2 regions of the Pseudoalteromonas sp. MQS005 genome follow, and region 1 is predicted to be linked to the other one. Evidence: predicted binding sites of a transcription regulator. Region 1 holds the regulator's gene; the other holds the start of a gene.
What was found. The regulator sigma-54, encoded in region 1, starts transcription at its own class of promoters, with help from an activator protein. The targets are predictions, from matches to a motif close to GTTGGCACGNNNNTNGNNT.
Positions count from the first base shown of each region.

Region 2: the regulator sigma-54 is predicted to act here: its motif matches at 2,423-2,441, upstream of A9479_RS04890 (PA2169 family four-helix-bundle protein).

Region 1 covers NZ_LYRQ01000020.1:15,734-28,596, reverse strand. The annotation lists gene A9479_RS08930 (TIGR03899 family protein) at 1-642, opposite strand, end outside; gene A9479_RS08925 (SRPBCC family protein) at 611-1,159, opposite strand; gene A9479_RS08920 (YgiQ family radical SAM protein) at 1,449-3,632, shown strand; gene mgtE (magnesium transporter) at 3,720-5,078, opposite strand; gene A9479_RS08910 (HPr family phosphocarrier protein) at 5,218-5,490, opposite strand; gene rapZ (RNase adapter RapZ) at 5,509-6,351, opposite strand; gene ptsN (PTS IIA-like nitrogen regulatory protein PtsN) at 6,371-6,823, opposite strand; gene hpf (ribosome hibernation promoting factor) at 6,828-7,115, opposite strand; gene A9479_RS08890 (RNA polymerase factor sigma-54) at 7,142-8,641, opposite strand; gene lptB (LPS export ABC transporter ATP-binding protein) at 8,711-9,436, opposite strand; gene lptA (lipopolysaccharide transport periplasmic protein LptA) at 9,433-9,972, opposite strand; gene lptC (LPS export ABC transporter periplasmic protein LptC) at 9,962-10,516, opposite strand; gene kdsC (3-deoxy-manno-octulosonate-8-phosphatase KdsC) at 10,513-11,064, opposite strand; gene A9479_RS08865 (KpsF/GutQ family sugar-phosphate isomerase) at 11,065-12,036, opposite strand; gene A9479_RS08860 (calcium/sodium antiporter) at 12,040-12,863, opposite strand, start outside.
Region 2 covers NZ_LYRQ01000008.1:52,868-58,619, reverse strand. The annotation lists gene aceK (bifunctional isocitrate dehydrogenase kinase/phosphatase) at 1-1,352, shown strand, start outside; gene A9479_RS04895 (LysR family transcriptional regulator) at 1,369-2,307, shown strand; gene A9479_RS04890 (PA2169 family four-helix-bundle protein) at 2,480-2,923, shown strand; gene A9479_RS04885 (TonB-dependent siderophore receptor) at 3,254-5,752, opposite strand, start outside.

The sequences.
Region 1 (12,863 bases):
ATACAGCAAGTTTAAATCCATTAAAGTTAGTACGTCTGGAAAGCTCACGCCGCTTTTACCTATGCTTAATGACACTTTATTGCCTTTACCTAGTAAATCAAATAACGAGGGTTTTTTGTAATACCCCAAGAATATTAGGTGGCTACTATCCTTTTCGTTATACCCAGAAATAGACACGCACTTTCTTAATGAATCGGCTTCGCGCTGGGTCATGTGCTTGAGTGTTTGTAAACTTTTAATAGAAAAAGTACCTGGGCTAATGGTTTCGCCAGTAAAAATTTTTGCCCACAACACTTGCATAGATTGATTTGAGGTATCTTCACATAAGGCTATAAAGTGCTCTACCCAATCAGCATCGGGCTGTTTGGCGCAAGCAACATCAGGACAAAACTCCATTGCTAAGGCTAAAATAGTCTCAATATTTTGTTGCTGTTTAATCAGTAGTAAGTCTTGTCTTTTTTGAGCACGCGCTAAAATTGAATGCTCGCTATTAATACTATAAAGCGATTTGGCTTTACCTTGAGGATTATAGGTTTTTTCATCAATGGCAGGCGTATTACTCACTTTTGTGACCGAGTAACCTAGCAGTGACTCAATAATATTGGCAAGTTTAATCCTGGCTTGTGCGGTTTTGACTGTCATGGCTTTCCATTATTGCTTGTGCATCACTGAGTTGAGCGACCGTTTTTAAGTTATTTAGCCCTAGGGTCACTATATTACCTAATATATTTTCAGCAAATATAGCAACGTACCCAGAAATAAGCGGCATCGTTGCTTGTCCTTCTATATGCCACGTGACGATTTTTGTGTGCGGGCTAAATAGCAATTTGCTAGTGATAATATGCTCTTGATTAAATAACACACTAAATACAACTTCATTATCGCTTAATGACGATATTGTCATTTCGCCATTGCCCCATTTACCTTGCCAAGATTGGTAGGCTCCTGCGCCAGAGCTCGGTTCTCCAATATTAAACTTAATATTAGGGTCTATTTGTTGCCACGGCGACCATTTATACCACTGGGTAAAGTCCTCCACTAATGACTTTATTACGGGAGCGCGTGCATTAATTTTTATACTTTTTTGCACATGATAATTTTGTGGTAACAATAATCCAACGACAACAAAAACCAGAAGCAATATGATTGAAAACTGCATTATTTTTTTAAGTAGTTTAATAGGTATTCCTCATCTATTTTAATTTACAGCGTCTATCAATTATTAATTATTTAATAGTTTAACGAAGTCACGGTTGCTTTTGATCTATTTTATCTACCTTGTATTATTCCAAAAGCAGACATTAGCCGTAATAAGTTTAGATGATTTATTAGTTTTAGTAATGCAATAAAGGTAAACAATTTTTAATCAGCGCTTTCATTTTGTGCTATATCAACGGGGATGTCGATAGGGTATAATTCGCGCCTTTTGTTATTGAACGGCCAATTTTATGAGCACATTAAAAGCTGAACGCGCCTTATTCTCATACCCCAAGTATTGGGCTGAGTGTTATGGCACAGCTCCATTTTTACCAACAACACGCGAAGAAATGGACGCGCTTGGCTGGGATAGCTGCGATATTATTATTATTAGCGGTGATGCTTATGTAGACCATCCTAGTTTTGGGATGGCCGTAATTGGCCGAGTGCTAGAAGCGCAAGGTTTTAGAGTGGGTATTATTGCTCAACCAGATTGGAACTCTAAAGATGCGTTTATGGCATTGGGTAAGCCTAACTTATTTTTTGGTATTACAGCCGGTAATATGGACTCGATGATCAATCGTTACACCGCTGAAAAACGAATGCGCCATGATGACGCATACACACCAGGAAATGTCGGCGGTAAACGCCCAGATCGCGCAGTGATCATTTATTCACAACGCTGTCGTGAAGCCTACAAAGATGTGCCATTAGTGTTAGGGGGCATTGAAGCCAGTCTGCGCCGTATTGCTCATTATGATTACTGGCAAGAAAAAGTACGTCGTAGCGTATTATTTGACGCTAAAGGCGATATTTTAATTTATGGTAATGCCGAACGCCCGTTAGTTGAAGTAGCGCATCGTATCGCTGCCGGTGAAACCATGGATACCATACAGGATGTTAGAGGCACGGCAGTTATTCGTAAAGAGCCTTTACCTGGTTGGCGTGGCAGTGACTCAACAGCGATTGATAAAATTGGTAAAATAGACCCTATTCCTAATCCTTATGGCGCGGATGATGTGGGCTGTGCTAAATCAGAATTTAAGCAAGCCGGCATCGATTTACAAGCAGAAGCTGCAAAACCAATTACCATCCAGCCTGCTCGTCCTAAGCCGTGGGAAAAAACTTACGTTAAACTGCCGGCATTTGAGCAGGTTAGCGTTAATAAGCCTTTGTATGCGCATGCATCACGTATTTTACATCAAGAAACCAACCCAGGTTGTGCAAGGGCGTTATTTCAACGTCATGGCGATCGTTCTATTTGGGTGAATCCGCCGGCTTATCCGCTTGAAACTCAGGAAATGGATGACGTGTTTGGTTTACCTTACCAGCGTATTCCACACCCAAGTTATGGCGATAATAAAATCCCTGCTTACGATATGATTAAAACGTCGGTAAATATTATGCGCGGCTGTTTTGGCGGCTGTTCGTTTTGTTCTATTACCGAGCATGAGGGGCGCATAATACAAAGCCGTTCACAAGAATCGATTATCGAAGAAATTGAACAAATTAGAGATAAAGTGCCGGGCTTTACTGGGGTTATTTCTGATTTAGGTGGGCCAACTGCAAATATGTACAAACTGCGTTGTACCAGTAAAAAAGCAGAGAGTACGTGCCGTCGCTTGTCATGTGTGTATCCTGATATTTGTAAGCATATGGATACCGATCACACACCCACTATCGACTTATATAAAAAAGCGCGTGAGGTCAAAGGGATCAAAAAGATCTTAATTGCTTCGGGCGTGCGTTATGACCTTGCAGTACGTGATCCTCGTTACGTTAAAGAGCTAGTAACCCATCATGTTGGTGGATATTTAAAAATAGCACCCGAGCACACAGAAGACGGCCCATTATCAAAAATGATGAAGCCGGGTATGGGCGCCTATGATGAATTTAAAGCGTTATTTGATAAGTACTCAAAAGAAGCGGGTAAAAAGCAGTATTTAATTCCATACTTTATTTCTGCTCACCCGGGGACTAAAGATGAAGACATGGTAAACATGGCTTTGTGGCTGAAATCGAATGATTTTAAGCTTGATCAGGTACAAAATTTTTATCCATCACCGATGGCCAACGCAACCACCATTTACCACACAGAAATGAACTCGCTACGTAATATTAAAAATAATACGGAGCAAGTACCTGTGCCTAAGGGAGCGCGCCAACGTCGTTTGCATAAAGCGATTTTACGCTATCACGATCCTGCCGGTTGGCCAATGATCCGCGAAGCCCTGCGTAACATGGGCAAAGCCAAGCTTATTGGTAAAGGACCTAACTGTTTAGTCCCTGAAGAAGGACGAGATGAAAGACAAACCAAAGGCGGAAAAGGCAATAAGGGCGGTCGTCCTGCGCTTACTCGTCATACTGGCTTTAGCCAGTTTAAAAAAGCCAACACTAAACCTAAGGTAGGTGGTAATCGCCAGCGCGCTAAGTAGCCTTAACTTATGTAAAGTAACTATCGGCTTAAACAAAAACACCGCGTATTGATGCGGTGTTTTTGTTTAAAAACGTTTATAAAAAGATTAAATCAATAACCAAGTCGCAGTACCTAAGAAGGCAAATATACCAACAATATCAGTTACCGTGGTTAGTACCACACTGCCTGCAAGTGCTGGATCTATTTTCATTTTTTTAAGCAATAGTGGGATACTAGCACCCGCAATACCTGCTGCAACTAAATTCATAAACATAGCAAACGCTAAAACACCACCGAGTTTGAAATCCCATTGCCAAAGCGCAACGACACCGGCAATTAGGATAGACCAAACCATACCGTTAATCGCGCCGATAGCGAGTTCTTTTAATAATAAAAAACGTTGGTTAGTTTGGTTGATATGGCCCACCGCGATACCGCGAATAACCAAAGTTAAGGTTTGGCTGCCTGCAACCCCACCCATTGACGGGACAATACCATTGAGCACAGCAAGAATTGGTAATATAGCTAAGGTGTTTTCAAAAAAGCTCGCCACAATTGCAGCTAGCAATGCAGTTAGTAAGTTTACTCCCAGCCAAATTGAGCGCTTTTTAGAGCTTTTCAACACAGGTGCAAAGGTATCTTCTTCATCATCTAAACCCGCTAAACCCAGTAAACTGTGCTCAGCGTCTTCACGAATAACATCAACGATATCATCAATGGTGATCCGCCCAAGCAAGTGTGCGTTGTCATCAACAACCGGTGCCGATATCCAGTTATGACGCTCAAACAATTGTGCAACTTCGCTCTCATCCATTGAAATAGGAATAGACTCACAGTCTTCATCCATTAAATCATGAACAATTTTTTCAGGGGGGTTGGTTAATAAAGTGCTCAGCGATAGGGCGCCTAAAAAGCAGTTATTTTCATCAACCACATATAAGTCATCTGTACCCTCAGGTAATTCGCCGCGTAAGCGAATATAACGCAGTACCACATCTAGAGTCACATCGGGGCGAATAGTAACGGTATCTATATTCATCAATGCGCCAGCAGAGCGCTCTTGATACGATAAAGCCTGCGTTGCACGTTCTCTATCTTGAATATCCATAGCGCTAACAACGTCTTTATAAACAGTGTCAGGTAGGCTACGTAGTACTTCCCCTAAGTCATCATGACCCATGTCTTCGGTTGCAGCAGCAATGTGCTCGGGTGCCATTTGCGCAATAATGCCCAAACGTACATCTTCAGAAAGCTCTTCAAGCACATCACCTTGTACATCAGGATCAACAAGCTGCCAGAGCATACGGCGAATTTTATGCGGGGATGATTCTAAAAGAAGTGCGGTATCACAAGGCGCCGTTTTTGCCAGCATGCGTCTAACTTGAACAAATTGACCACTATTTAGTGACTTAGTCACCTGTTTTAGTTGTTGTAGTGGAATATCTTGTTCTAAAGCTTCAGGCATTGGCGTCCTTAATTAAATTGTATTACATGCTGGAAGGGTATAAATGCTATTCAATTTTAGTTTATCTTACTTTATGTGAGCAAACTAACTCAACCACTATTAACCTAAGCTTAGGATGATGAGTTAATAATGAACTTTTTTATTCTTGCTCATTAAATCGTTGGTCGATGAGCTCACCTATTGCGCTAAGTGCAGGCTCAGCGTCGGGGCCTTCGCATACCACCTTAACTTCTTTGCCTTGGCTGCTTTCGAGTAACATAAGTGCCAGCACGCTATCGCCAGCGGCTTGTTTGTCATCTTGAAATAAAGTGATTGTGGCATCAAATTGCACAGAAAGCTGAGCTAATACTGTCGCCGCTCTAGCGTGTAATCCTAATTTGTTTTTTATTAAAAATGTATTTTCTAAGCGCATGACATCTTCTCGCAAGCTTTATTCTTGTTCTCGGTGGCGAATTTTTACATTAGGATGGCTCATTGCAAAGCTTTCACCAATGGTTTGCGCTAAATAAACAGAGCGGTGTTGCCCACCAGTACAGCCAATTGCAATGGTTAAGTAGCTGCGGTTATTTCGTTCTAAATGCGGCAGCCATGTTTGCACAAATGTTTGAATTTGCCATGTAAATTTTTGCACTATACTGTGACTTGCTAGGTAGTCTTTTACTGGTTGGTCCAGCCCTGTAAGTGGCTTAAGTTCAGGCTCCCAATGCGGGTTTGGTAAAAAGCGGGCATCGAATACGTAATCTGCTTCTTTAGGGATGCCGTGTTTAAAACCAAATGACTCAAAGGTAATGATCAGTTGTTTATCTTTTTTTCCGAGTATTTTTTCACGAATAGACTCAGCAAGCTGATGCACACTTAAATCCGTGGTATCAATCATATAATCAGCACGGTTAATCAATACATCAAGTAGTTGTTTTTCTTTTTTTATGGCTAAATCAAGCGGCAAAGAATCAATAGATAAAGGGTGGAGACGTCGCGTTTCTGAAAAACGTTTTATTAATGTTTGATCGTCACTGTCTAAATAAAATACCGTTGGTTTAGTAAAACCAGGTAAATATTCAATGATTTCATTAAACTGCTGTTGCTCTTTAGGTAGGTTACGTACATCAACACTCACGGCAATTTTATTATAACTGTCGGAAACACTGCGCACTAATGATGGTAATAAATTAAGTGGAATATTGTCTACACAATAATAACCTAAGTCTTCCACAACGCGTAACGCCACAGATTTACCTGAGCCTGAACGACCGCTTATAATTATTAATTCCATTTATCACCTTTCTTTATTACTACGATTGACTGACGATAACCTGATACAGTTCGCTATCCGATTTGGCGGCGCGTAACTGTTTACAAAATTCTTTATCATTGAGCTTATCAGCAATCGTGGCTAGCGTCTTCAAATGCTGCTGATTATCGCCATCGGGAACAATTAACGCGACAAAAATGTCAACCGGTCGGTTATCAATCGCATCAAAATTAATAGCTGTTTCGCTCACTAAAATCAAAGCAAGGGGCTCTTGAGCACCACTCATGCGACCATGTGGAATAGCAATGCCTCGACCAATGCCTGTACTTCCAAGCTTTTCTCTTGCAGTTAATGCATTAAGAATATCTTGTTGTGTTAAATAGGGCAGCTTATTGTGAGCCAATTCACTGATAAATTCTAAAATTCTTTTTTTACTATTAAAAAGGACCGCAGCTTTACTGCAGTCCTGACAGATAAGTGAGCTTAGTTTCATAGTGTTAGTGTCGAGCAAGTTTCTCTTTGTGTTTAATTACTTGACGATCTAGCTTGTCAATGAGCGAGTCTATAGCGGCATACATATCTTGATGCTCAGTAGAGGCAAAAATCTCAGCGCCACTAACATGAACGGTTGCTTCAGCTTTTTGGTTTAGTTTTTCTACATCGAGAATAACGTGCACATTCGTTATGTGATCAGTGTGCCTCTGTAACTTCGAAAATTTACTATTTACGTAGTCTCTAAGCGAGTCGGTAATATCTACATGGCGACCAGTTAAATTCAGTTGCATAAACATTTTCCTCTTTGTTGTACGCCTTAAATCAAACTTTTACGTTGATTAGACGGGGGAATAGCTAGAGATTCGCGATATTTTGCAATGGTTCTCCTCGCTACTTTAATTCCTTGCTCTGCCAATATATCTGCAATTTTACTATCACTCAATGGTTTAGCTGAGTTTTCTGCAGCGATTAATTTTTTAATTAATGCACGTATTGCTGTTGATGAACATTCGCCACCATTTTCAGTACTTACATGGCTTGAAAAGAAATATTTAAGCTCAAAAATGCCACGTGGTGTATGCATGTATTTTTGCGTAGTAACACGCGATATAGTCGACTCGTGCATTTCCACCATTTCAGCCACATCGTTAAGCACCATAGGCTTCATAGCCTCAGGACCGTGTTCAAAAAAGGCCTGTTGCTGCTGCACAATACAGTTGGTTACTTTAAGTAGCGTGTCATTTCTACTTTCTAAGCTTTTTATAAACCATTTAGCCTCTTGTAAGTGCGAGCGAATAAACTGGCTATCACCACTTGATTTAACCGTACGCGACATAGCTGCATATTGGCTATTTACTCTGATCTTAGGCATGCTATCTGGGTTTAATTCAACTACCCAACGACCTTTAACTTTTTTAACCGACACATCAGGAATAACGTATTCAGACTCTTCTCTAACAATAGTGTCTGCCGGTTTTGGGCTGAGCGTATGAATCAACGTCATGATTTCTTTAAGCTCATCTTCTTTAAGCTTTGTTTTTTTCATCAACGTGCGATAGTCACGTGCAGCAAGTAAATCAATATGATCGGTTAAGATCATTTTTGTTTCGTTTAAAAAAGGTGTGTCTTTATCAAATTGATTTAGCTGAATACACAAGCACTCTTGTAAACTACGCGCGGCTATTCCCACTGGATCAAATAGTTGAATACGCTTTAGTACCGCTTCTATTTCGTCAAGTTCAACTTCATCTTCGCCGTCGTTTTCTTGGTTAAAGCTTTCTAATATTTCTTCACAGCTAAGGGTTAGAATCCCTGAGTCGTCCACAGCTTCTACAATTGCAATAGCTATCGCTTCATCGGTAGGGCTAAACGGCGTCAATTGAAGTTGCCACATTAAATACTCATGCAGCGTTTCAGTCGAAGAGCCTTGATAAATAGATTCATCTTCTGGCATTGGGCCCGATGAAGAGGCAGGCGCTGCGCTCATATATTCATCCCAAGTAACATCCATAGCCATATCATCGCTAATGGTGTCTTTGGTCATTGCTTCGCCGCTGTCTTGCTCATACTCGCTAGGTTTATCGTCAGCTGAGGCACTTAGCGTTAAGTCATCGTTATCGGCTTTTTGTTCGTTTTTACCTGCAGTGTCTTCGCTGTAATCGTGTTCTTCAACTTCAAGCAAGGGGTTGCTATCGAGCGCTTCTTGAATTTCTTGCTGGAGATCCAATGTACTGAGTTGCAATAAGCGAATTGCTTGTTGCAACTGTGGAGTCATTGTAAGTTGCTGGCCCATGCGCAGCTGTAATGATTGCCTCATGTATCTCTAACAATCCTTTTAAATTAGTATGATTAATCTTAGCAGATGCTTAGTGGAATAACACACATATTAGAGCTTGAACTGCTCGCCCAAATAAACATCGCGTACTGTTTTATCGTTTAATACGTATTCAGGAGTGCCTGATGCAATTAACTCCCCATGAGAAACTATGTAGGCTTTTTCACAAACATCAAGTGTTTCGCGCACGTTATGGTCTGTAATAAGTACGCCAATGCCACGGTTTTTAAGATGCTCTATAATCTTTTTAATATCTAATACTGAGATAGGATCAACCCCCGCAAAGGGTTCGTCTAAAAGGATAAATTTAGGGTTTGCTGCTAACGCGCGAGCAATTTCAACGCGGCGACGTTCACCACCTGATAAGGCCATACCTTGGCTGTCGCGGATATGCTGAATGCTAAATTCATCAAGTAAATTATTTAAGGTATCTTCGCGTTGTTGTTTATTTAATTCTTTACGTGTTTCTAAGATAGCCATTAAGTTTTGATAAACAGTCAGCTTTCTAAAAATAGACGACTCCTGCGGTAAATAACCAATCCCTAAACGCGCCCGGCTGTGCATCGGTAATAAAGTAATATCTTTATCATCAATTGATATTTTGCCTTTATCGCTAGGGACAAGGCCTACAATCATATAAAAAGTGGTGGTTTTACCTGCACCATTAGGGCCAAGTAACCCCACAATACTGCCAGCTTCAACCTCTAGGCCAACGTTTTTTACAACTTCACGACCTTTGTAGCTTTTAGCTAATAGCTCTGCTTTTAATGTGCTCATGGTTGGCCTTTATCATCTTCTTTTTTATTTTCAACAGGGACTAAAATAGTGTGTACACGGTCTGTTGAGTTTTCGTCTTTTTCTGCGCTAATTAACTGCTGCTCGATATCGTAAGTGATACTTTTAGCTGTTATTTTTTGACCTGCTTGAGCAATGCTTGCATCGCCGATTAAGGTTAAAAAACGCAGCGACACATCGTAACGCACTTCATTAGCACTGGCACTCATTATGGTGCCATCAGCTTGTGTTTCTTCAAAATATGCAGGGCTGCCTGTGGCAATTAATAACTGTTTGTTATCGCCTAGGTCATCGCGTTTGTGCACTTCTAAACGGTCAGCTGTGATACGGCGATTACCATGAATAATTTCAACATTTTTCTCAAAAATGCCTACGTTTTCTTTTAATTGACCTTCTTGCTTATCTGCACTAATTGAAATTTGATTAGCAGCGGGGGCTTCAGCAGGTTCAGCGCCATTACTGTTAAAAGCAATTAATAGTGAGGGAACAATTAAAATTTTAAATAGGTTATTGGTCATAATATAGGGTTCGCGTATGGTTAATAAGTTTAATCACCTCGGTTTTTAAATCGGCCTCAAGGCCTTTACCTGTGATTTTTAAATTAGGTCCTGTAATAACGACAGGCTGCTGTGATTGCATGGTTAATAGTTTTATATCAACATTGATGGTCTGGGCGGTGATCGTATCGATCATGGCGTTATCTACTAAGTTTTGAGCGGTTACATTACCCTCTAACACCAGTTGACGGTCGTCGTAGAGGGTGGCTTCATCGGCGTTAATACGCCATGTTTGCTGCTCGTTGTATAAAGTGAATATAGGCTTTTCAAAAAAGGTAAAACCGAGTTGTTGATACAACTCCATTTTTACCGCAGTTACCTTATGGCTCACTTTACCCTGTTCATTATAAGCTGTTTGTTTTAGCTCAATAGCGGTATAATCAGGCTTAGCAATAACTTGTGTTTCTTCGCTTGCAGTAATATCAACCTTAGTAAAATAAGGATACCAGAGCCAAACCATACAGCTTATGAATAAAACGCTCAGTATAATGCGCGCTACATTCATGAACTCGTTCCTTGGCTAGTTAGTGGCTTGTTATTTTCGAGCATAAGTAAGTCTGTTAGCTCTCTTACCGCACCAAAACCGCCGGGCAGTTGGGTTACATAATGTGATAAACGTTTAATAAGTGGATGAGCATCGTTTACGGCAACCGCAAAACCGACTTGCTCCATTACTGGCATGTCTGGGCCATCATCACCTATATAAGCAATTTGCTCATCGCTAAGCGCTAATTTTTGTTTTAATTCTTGATAGGCTATAAGCTTGTCTTCTTGGCCTTGATATATATGTTGTACGGTTAAACTGCTCATACGTTGCTGCACTATATGAGAATGGCGCCCAGTGATTACGGCGACTTCAAAACCGCTGTTAATCAGGGCTTTGATACCAAATCCGTCTTTGGTGTTAAATGCTTTGAGTTCTTCACCTTGGTTTCCAAGGTAAATACGGCCATCAGAAAATACACCATCAATATCACAAATTAATAGCTTTACTTTTTTTGCGCGCGCCTTTGCATCATCACTTAGCGGTTGATAGAGATCTTCAAATTGCATTTATAGCACTCCCGCTTTAAGTAAGTCTTGCATATTTAGTGCGCCAATCGGTTGATTATGCTCATTAATTACAATTAAACCATTAATACGTTTTTGTTCCATAATATTTAACGCTTCAGCCGCGAGCATCTCTTGGGTGGCTGTAGTACACGACTTGGTCATCACAACATTAATTTCAGTGCTATGAATGTCAATACGTTGCTCTAAAATACGGCGTAAATCGCCATCGGTAAACAGGCCTGATAATTGCTGGTCACTATCAACAATAGCGGTCATGCCGAGTCCTTTGGCCGACATTTCAATTAAGGCATCTTTAATCGTTTGCGTCTCGTTAATGATAGGCGTATCAGCACCACTGTGCATAACATCTTTAAGAGTTAAGAGTAATCGCTTGCCTAAGCTACCACCAGGGTGCGATAGTGCAAAATCATCAGCAGTAAAGCCGCGTGCTTCTAATAATGCCACCGCCATGGCATCACCCATAGCGAGTGTGGCAGTGGTACTTGCAGTAGGTGCTAAGCCCAATGAGCAGGCTTCTTGTTCAACTTTAATACACACATGCACATTTGCCAATGTTGCCATGGTTGAGCCTTGGTTGCCTGTCATGGCAATCATTTTGGCACCAATGCGCTTTAATACTGGAATAATATTAAGTACTTCGCTGGTTTCACCAGAGTTTGAAATGAGGATAACCACGTCATTTACTGTGATCATTCCTAAATCACCATGGCTTGCTTCACCCGGGTGAACAAAAAATGCGGGGCTGCCGGTACTGGCAAGGGTGGCGGCTATTTTGTTACCAATATGGCCTGATTTACCCATGCCAATAACAATAATACGACCTGAGCAGTCATACATTAATTGACAGGCTTGGTTAAAGCTTTCATTAACGTATTGTGTAATATCGCTGAGTGCTTGGCGTTCAATCTCTAGAACACGTAACCCTTGTTGAATAAAGTTTAGCGTTGACATGGGCTATCCTACTTGACTAAAAATATAACCTTGGTAAATCATAAATGCGACGATGAGCAAGCCACCTTCTATTCTATTGATACGTCTTTGACCTCTAAAGTTCAATGACATAGCAATTAGCGCCAAGGTTGCGCCAATCATAATAATAACATCACGGTTAGCAACCGAAGTATCGATAACCGATGGATTAATTAATCCTGCCAGCGGTAATACCGCTAAAATATTAAAAATATTCGAACCAACTATGTTACCCAGCGCTAAGTCATCTTCATTTTTAAGTACACCTGCAATTGAAGCTGCAAGTTCAGGTAAGCTGGTGCCTATAGCAATAATGGTCAAACCAATCACTAAGTCACTTAAGCCAAAATATTTTGCGATATCAACGGCTGAGCCAACTAAAAAGTGTGAACTAACCGGCAGTAAAATCATACCCACTACCAGCCAAAAAACAGCTTTTTTGGTTGGTACGTTGTCAGGTACTTCGTCACAGGCTTCGCTCACAAACGGATCGTCTTGGTTTTTAGCTCGCAGTGAGACAAAAATAAGTCCGCCAATAAAAACAACAAAGCCAAATAATAAGGCTGCACCTTCAAAAAATGAAAAATAGTTATCTGAAAAAATATACCAAGTTGCAATGGAGACCAGCAGTACCAGTGGAATTTCACGTTTTAACGTACTTGAAGATACTGATAAGGGTCTTAAAAGGGCGGTAATACCTAAAACTAATAAGATGTTAGTGATGTTTGAACCAACTGCATTACCCACGGCAGTATCGGTTTTATTTGCCAAAGCTGCTGAAGCCGATACCATCATTTCAGGCGCTGAAG
Region 2 (5,752 bases), on a different contig from region 1:
CGCTCAAAGATGCGCCTTCTGTGCCCGTTGAAGCTGAATACCGTAGTTATTTTCCTGTTGTAGATGGTTTAAAGCCCACCATTAAGCGCATTATTAATCACTTTGATTTTAAGGCCGATTTTGTCAATCTAGAACGCGATATTCGTTTATTAGTTAAAGCCTTTTATAAACAAGCACCCGATACACACCACCAACATTGGCAAATGCGTTTTGATATATTACATACCCCGTTTTATCGTAATAAAGCCGCTTACATTGTGGGGCGCGTTGTATCGCAAAGTGGCGTTCAGCCTTTTATTATTGCGGTGTTACACCATGAAGATAAAGGCCTTTATTTAGATGCCTTACTTACAAAGTCGTCACAAATGCGCGTTATTTTTGGCTTTGCGCGTGCCTATTTTATGGTAGAAACTCATGCTCCTTCAGCGTTAGTACGGTTTTTAAATCAACTTATGCCTAATAAAACCCTCGCCGAGCTTTACAACGCCATAGGCTTTCATAAACAAGGTAAAACCGAGTTTTATCGCGAGTTTTTGAATCATTTAACCCATTCTAATGATGAATTTACCATTGCTCCCGGTACACCGGGTATGGTGATGATGGTATTTACCCTACCCTCGTTTGGTTATGTATTTAAAGTTATTAAAGATAAATTTGGTGAAAGTAAGCCGTTTGGTCGCGATACGGTATTAAAACGCTATCAACTGGTTAAAAGTCATGACCGTGTTGGCCGAATGGCTGACACCATAGAGTATTCAAACGTCGTATTTCCTTTGGCACGATTTGATAGTAACTTGTTAGCGCAGTTGCACAAAACCATTGGCTCATCGATGGTGATTGAGGGTGACTGGTTAATCATAAAACATTTATACATTGAACGGCGAATGACACCGCTTAATTTGTTTTTAGAAAATGCAGACGAAAAAAGTGCCGCCGATGCTATTGAAGAGTATGGCCAGGCGCTTAAAGAAATGATTGCCGTGAATATTTTCCCTGGCGATATGCTGTTAAAGAACTTTGGTGTAAGTAAGCACAAACGTATTATTTTTTATGATTACGATGAAGTGCAATATTTAACAGACATGAACTTTAGAGCACTACCCAAAGCAAAAAGTTATGATGATTATTTGATGGATGAACAAAGTTACTCGGTTGCTCCGCAAGATGTATTTCCAGAGCAATTATGTACCTTTGTAATGCCTAACCCAACATATAAACAATTTTTAACCAGTACGCACCCAGAACTACTTGATGTGAGCTTTTGGAAACAAGCACAACAAAATATAAAAAATGGAAAGGTGAGTCATATTTATCCCTATCCTACAGCACAGCGTTTTATCCATTACTGGTAAACGTTAAGGACACACAATGAATATAAGTAAAATAGATTTAAATTTACTGGTTTACCTCGATACATTACTGCGCGAATGTAACGTTACTCGTGCTGCTAACCAGCTTAATATTACTCAACCGGCAATGAGTAATGGACTTAAACGCCTACGTAACCTTTTTAACGATCCTATTTTAGTGCGTACCAGCGATGGTATGGTGCCGACCGAGCGCGCTATTGAGTTACAGCCTGTTATTCGCGGTATTTTGATGACGCTTGAAGAAACGCTAGCACCTAATCGCGAATTTGAAGCTAAACAAAGTAAACGCGTGTTTAGAATTATGGCCAGTGACTATGCAGCCAGTACCATGGCACCGCGTTTGTTAGGGAAATTACATGAAGAAGCCCCAGACACCACATTAGATATTTTAACGCCCAGCGATGTAACTTTCCATGATGTAGAAAACGGTAAAGTAGACATGGCAATTAACCGCTTCGAGAACTTACCGCAATCGTTTCATCATAAGCGAATTTGGAAAGATAGCTTTTGCTGTTTAGTAAGATCCGACAACCCTATTATTGAAAACTTTAGCCTAGATAGCTATTTAAAAGCCCGTCATATTTGGGTAAGTAAAACAGGCTTTGGTGTTGGGGTTGGCATGGATCCAAAAGATGTGCAAAAGCTGGGTTGGGTTGACGAAGCGCTCGCACATTTTGGGAAGCATCGAAATATTGCCACCTTTACTCGTAACTACCATGTTGCGATTCATTTAGCGAAAGAAAAAAACCTCGTGGCGACTTTACCTTCAAAAGCGGCCAATATTTATGTAGACGATCCGGGGCTTAAAATACTTGAACCACCCTTTCCAATTCCACCATTTGAACTTGATATGATATGGAGCCCTTTGTTACACAGAGATGCTAGCCATATTTGGTTACGTCAAAAAGTGGCCGAAGTAGCTGAAGAGCTTAAATAACCTTCTTACATGCTTTTATGTAAATTTTGCTTGCTAGCAGCATGTTAGCAAGCTTACCTAGACCTCCCCATAATAATAAAACCATGAAAAACAATTAGTTAAAAAATAAAACCGCGTTGGAATGCCGCTTGCTTAGTTATCTATGTATTTTAAATTAACAGAGGTCATTATTATGAGCACCCATCAAGGACAAGAGATAAATCATATCACCGACATTATCCAAGTAATGAATAGCGGTATCGACTTTTACGAAAAAGCACAAGATAAAGTACAAGATCCTAGCGTAAGTGCATTATTTCAGCGCATGATCGACGCCCGCAAAGTAAGTGTTGAAAGCTTACAACCCTATGCAATTAATCAACAAGGTGCACGTGAAGATGGCTCTTCGTTCGCGGTAGAAGCACGCAGAGCATTTACCGCTTTGCTCAGTACATTCACTAGCGATAACGACCAAACCTACATTAAAGAGCTTGAAGAAGTAGAAGATAAAACCTTAGAAGAAATCAAAACAGCGTTAAAAAAGCCTCAATCACATGATTGTGAAGCGGCGCTGTCAAAGGTATTGCTTACCATGCAAAGCTGTCATGCTGAAATGAGTAAAATGCAAAAACATTAAGTTTAAAAACTATAAAAGGGCCTTGCGGCCCTTTGGTTGTTAAATAACAATAGGAGAGTTATTAGGGTCTGTTGACCTTTTAAGGTTGAATTTGCAGCAGTCTGTTTGGTATTTAGGCAAGACAGAGCCTATGTGGTGTGGTTATTCCCCATAAATAGGCGATAACGCCGCATCAATACCAAACAGGCGCTGCCCGAAGGGTTCTGCCTGGGGCGATTTACTCTTTGTTGCTCGGTTTTTACTTAGCCCACTAGGTTACAAACCTCGCGCCGCGATTAAACCGCTCCTAGTTTGAACAAATTTTAATCCAAAAAGGTCAACAGACCCTTATTAAAAGCGGTATTCTGCACCTACGTAGTAGTAAGCACCGTTAAAACCAAATGGCGCTGAACGACGAGAGTACTTAAATACCCCATCACTGCTGACAATGGTATTACCTTGAGCATCTACAATAGTACCCGAACGTGAATTACCTATGGTGTTTTCATCTGGATAAACATCAAATAAGTTATTTGCGCCAATATTTACCGATAAATTATCAGTTACAAAGTAATTAACTTTAATGTCAGTTAAAATTTCAGCACCGTAAGTCTGGCGGCCACCATCTTCAACTGTATACTCACCAAAACGATTAAGTGATAAATTAACAGTCCAATCGTCACGGCGATAAAGCGCACTTAAGTTAATGCGATCTTCTGGTTGCCATTCTTCAATGATAGAAATTTCTTGATCAGAAAACACATCATCGACTGGCACGGTTTCAAGACCAGAACCTGCAGGTGTAAATAACGACACCACATCGGTTTCGGTAAAGTTGGCCGCTAATGTAAAATCAAGTGTGCCGCCTAGACCTTCTGTATTCCATGTAGCCACAAAGTCGATACCTTGCGTTTCTGTGTCAGCCCCATTTAAGAAAAACTGTCCTGCACCAGCACCCGAGCTAAGTAACGCGGCATCAAGACTGTTTGATAAACCTTTGCCTAAGCGATTACTAATTACAATACGGTCGTCAATATCGATTGAGTAGTAATCAAGCGTTACATTAATATTATCGCTTACGTTATAAACAATACCTAAACTGCGGTTTTGAGATTTCTCTTCTGTTAACTTAGGAATACCTAAACTTTGCGCCAGGGTTGAATCGTTTCTAAACGTGCCCACTTCTTCAGCCACTAAATTGCCATTAGGACCAACAACAAACTGCGTGCTGATGTTGTTAAAGTACAACTGCTGCATTGAAGGCGCTCTAAAGCCTGAGCTTAATGCACCACGAAGTGAAATATCTTCGGTTAGTGACCAGTTACCCGCGAGTTTAAAGTTAACTGTATCGCCAAATCCTTTGTAATTATCGTAACGTAACGCCCCTGAGATAATCACATCTTCAATAACGTAAGCTTCAGCGTCTAAGTAAAACGAGATCACATCGCGCGACTCATCAACCGACGATGCTGGCGATGAACCACCAAAGCCTTGTGTGCCACCTGATGCATTTTCGCTACCAATACCACCGCTTAGTCCATCATAAATATTAACACCATTGTTGGTATCGTAATCGCGGTATGCGTATTCGCTGCCCTCTAAAATACGGTACTCATCGGTGCGTATTTCTGCGCCCATTGCTAATGAGTAATCATCAAAATTTTGAGTAAAATCAAGATTAATCGTTTGCAGTGATAACTCCATACCATAGGCGTAACCTTCACGTGGAATAGTGGCGCGAATATCTGCAGCGCTTAAGCCTTGGTCGTAACGTAAGAAGTTGGCATAAGAGGCATTAATCGTATCGCTAGTGGTGTAATCAATGCTGTTTTCACCATAGGTGTACGATAAGTCTAAGCTTGAGTCGTTATCAAACTGCGTTTTATAACCAAAGTTATATGAAATATCGTCAATCGTAGTGTTTATTTTTGGTAAAAAGCCAGCCGGAACTGTCGCATCACCATCTTGTAATACTGGGTTACCACCGGCATTGGCATTATGACGGAAAAATGCTGCTGATTCGTTATCACGCGTTGAGTAGGTAATAAAACCGTATAGTTCACCCGCTCCTAATTCGTAGCCGGTGTTAACCGTTAAACCAAATTGTTGAGAGTCGGCATCGCCAATTCTAAATGTATCGCGTGGCGCGGTTAGTTCACGCGGGTCGCCTGCCAGTAACGTGCCGTCACTGAGCTCAGTACAACCATAAAATTGACATGAACCATGAAGCCCTGCACGGTTAGTTGGTGCGCGGTCACGGTAGTTTATAGTTGTATTTAAATAACCATTGTCACCTAAAGCAAAGCCTTTATTAAAGTCGATGTTAACAGTTTCGCCATCACCTTCTGAATACTCACCGTAGTTAATAGCGGCTTTACCACCTTCGCTGCCATCTTTGAGCACAATATTTATAACACCGGCAATTGCATCAGAACCATATTGAGCCGCAGCGCCATCACGCAGTACTTCAATACGTTTAATTGCTGAGGCTGGAATAGCGTTCATATCGGTACCCGCCGTACCACGCCCCACCGAAGTATTAATATGAATTATACTGGCTTGGTGACGACGCTTACCATTGATCAATACCAACGTTTGATCTGGCCCTAGGCCACGTAGCGTTGCTGGTCTTAATGCGTCAGTACCATCACTGATAGATGAACTTGAAAAGTTAAAAGAAGGTGCAATAGCTTGAAGCATGCGGCCAACTTCTGTTTGGCCGGTATTTTCGAGTGCTTCTGCACTTAAAATATCAACGGGGACAGGTAAGTCTTCAACTGAGCGCCCTGCCACACGACTACCTACAATAGCAATTTTTTCGATGTTTTGTTCTGCGCTTTGTTCAGCGGC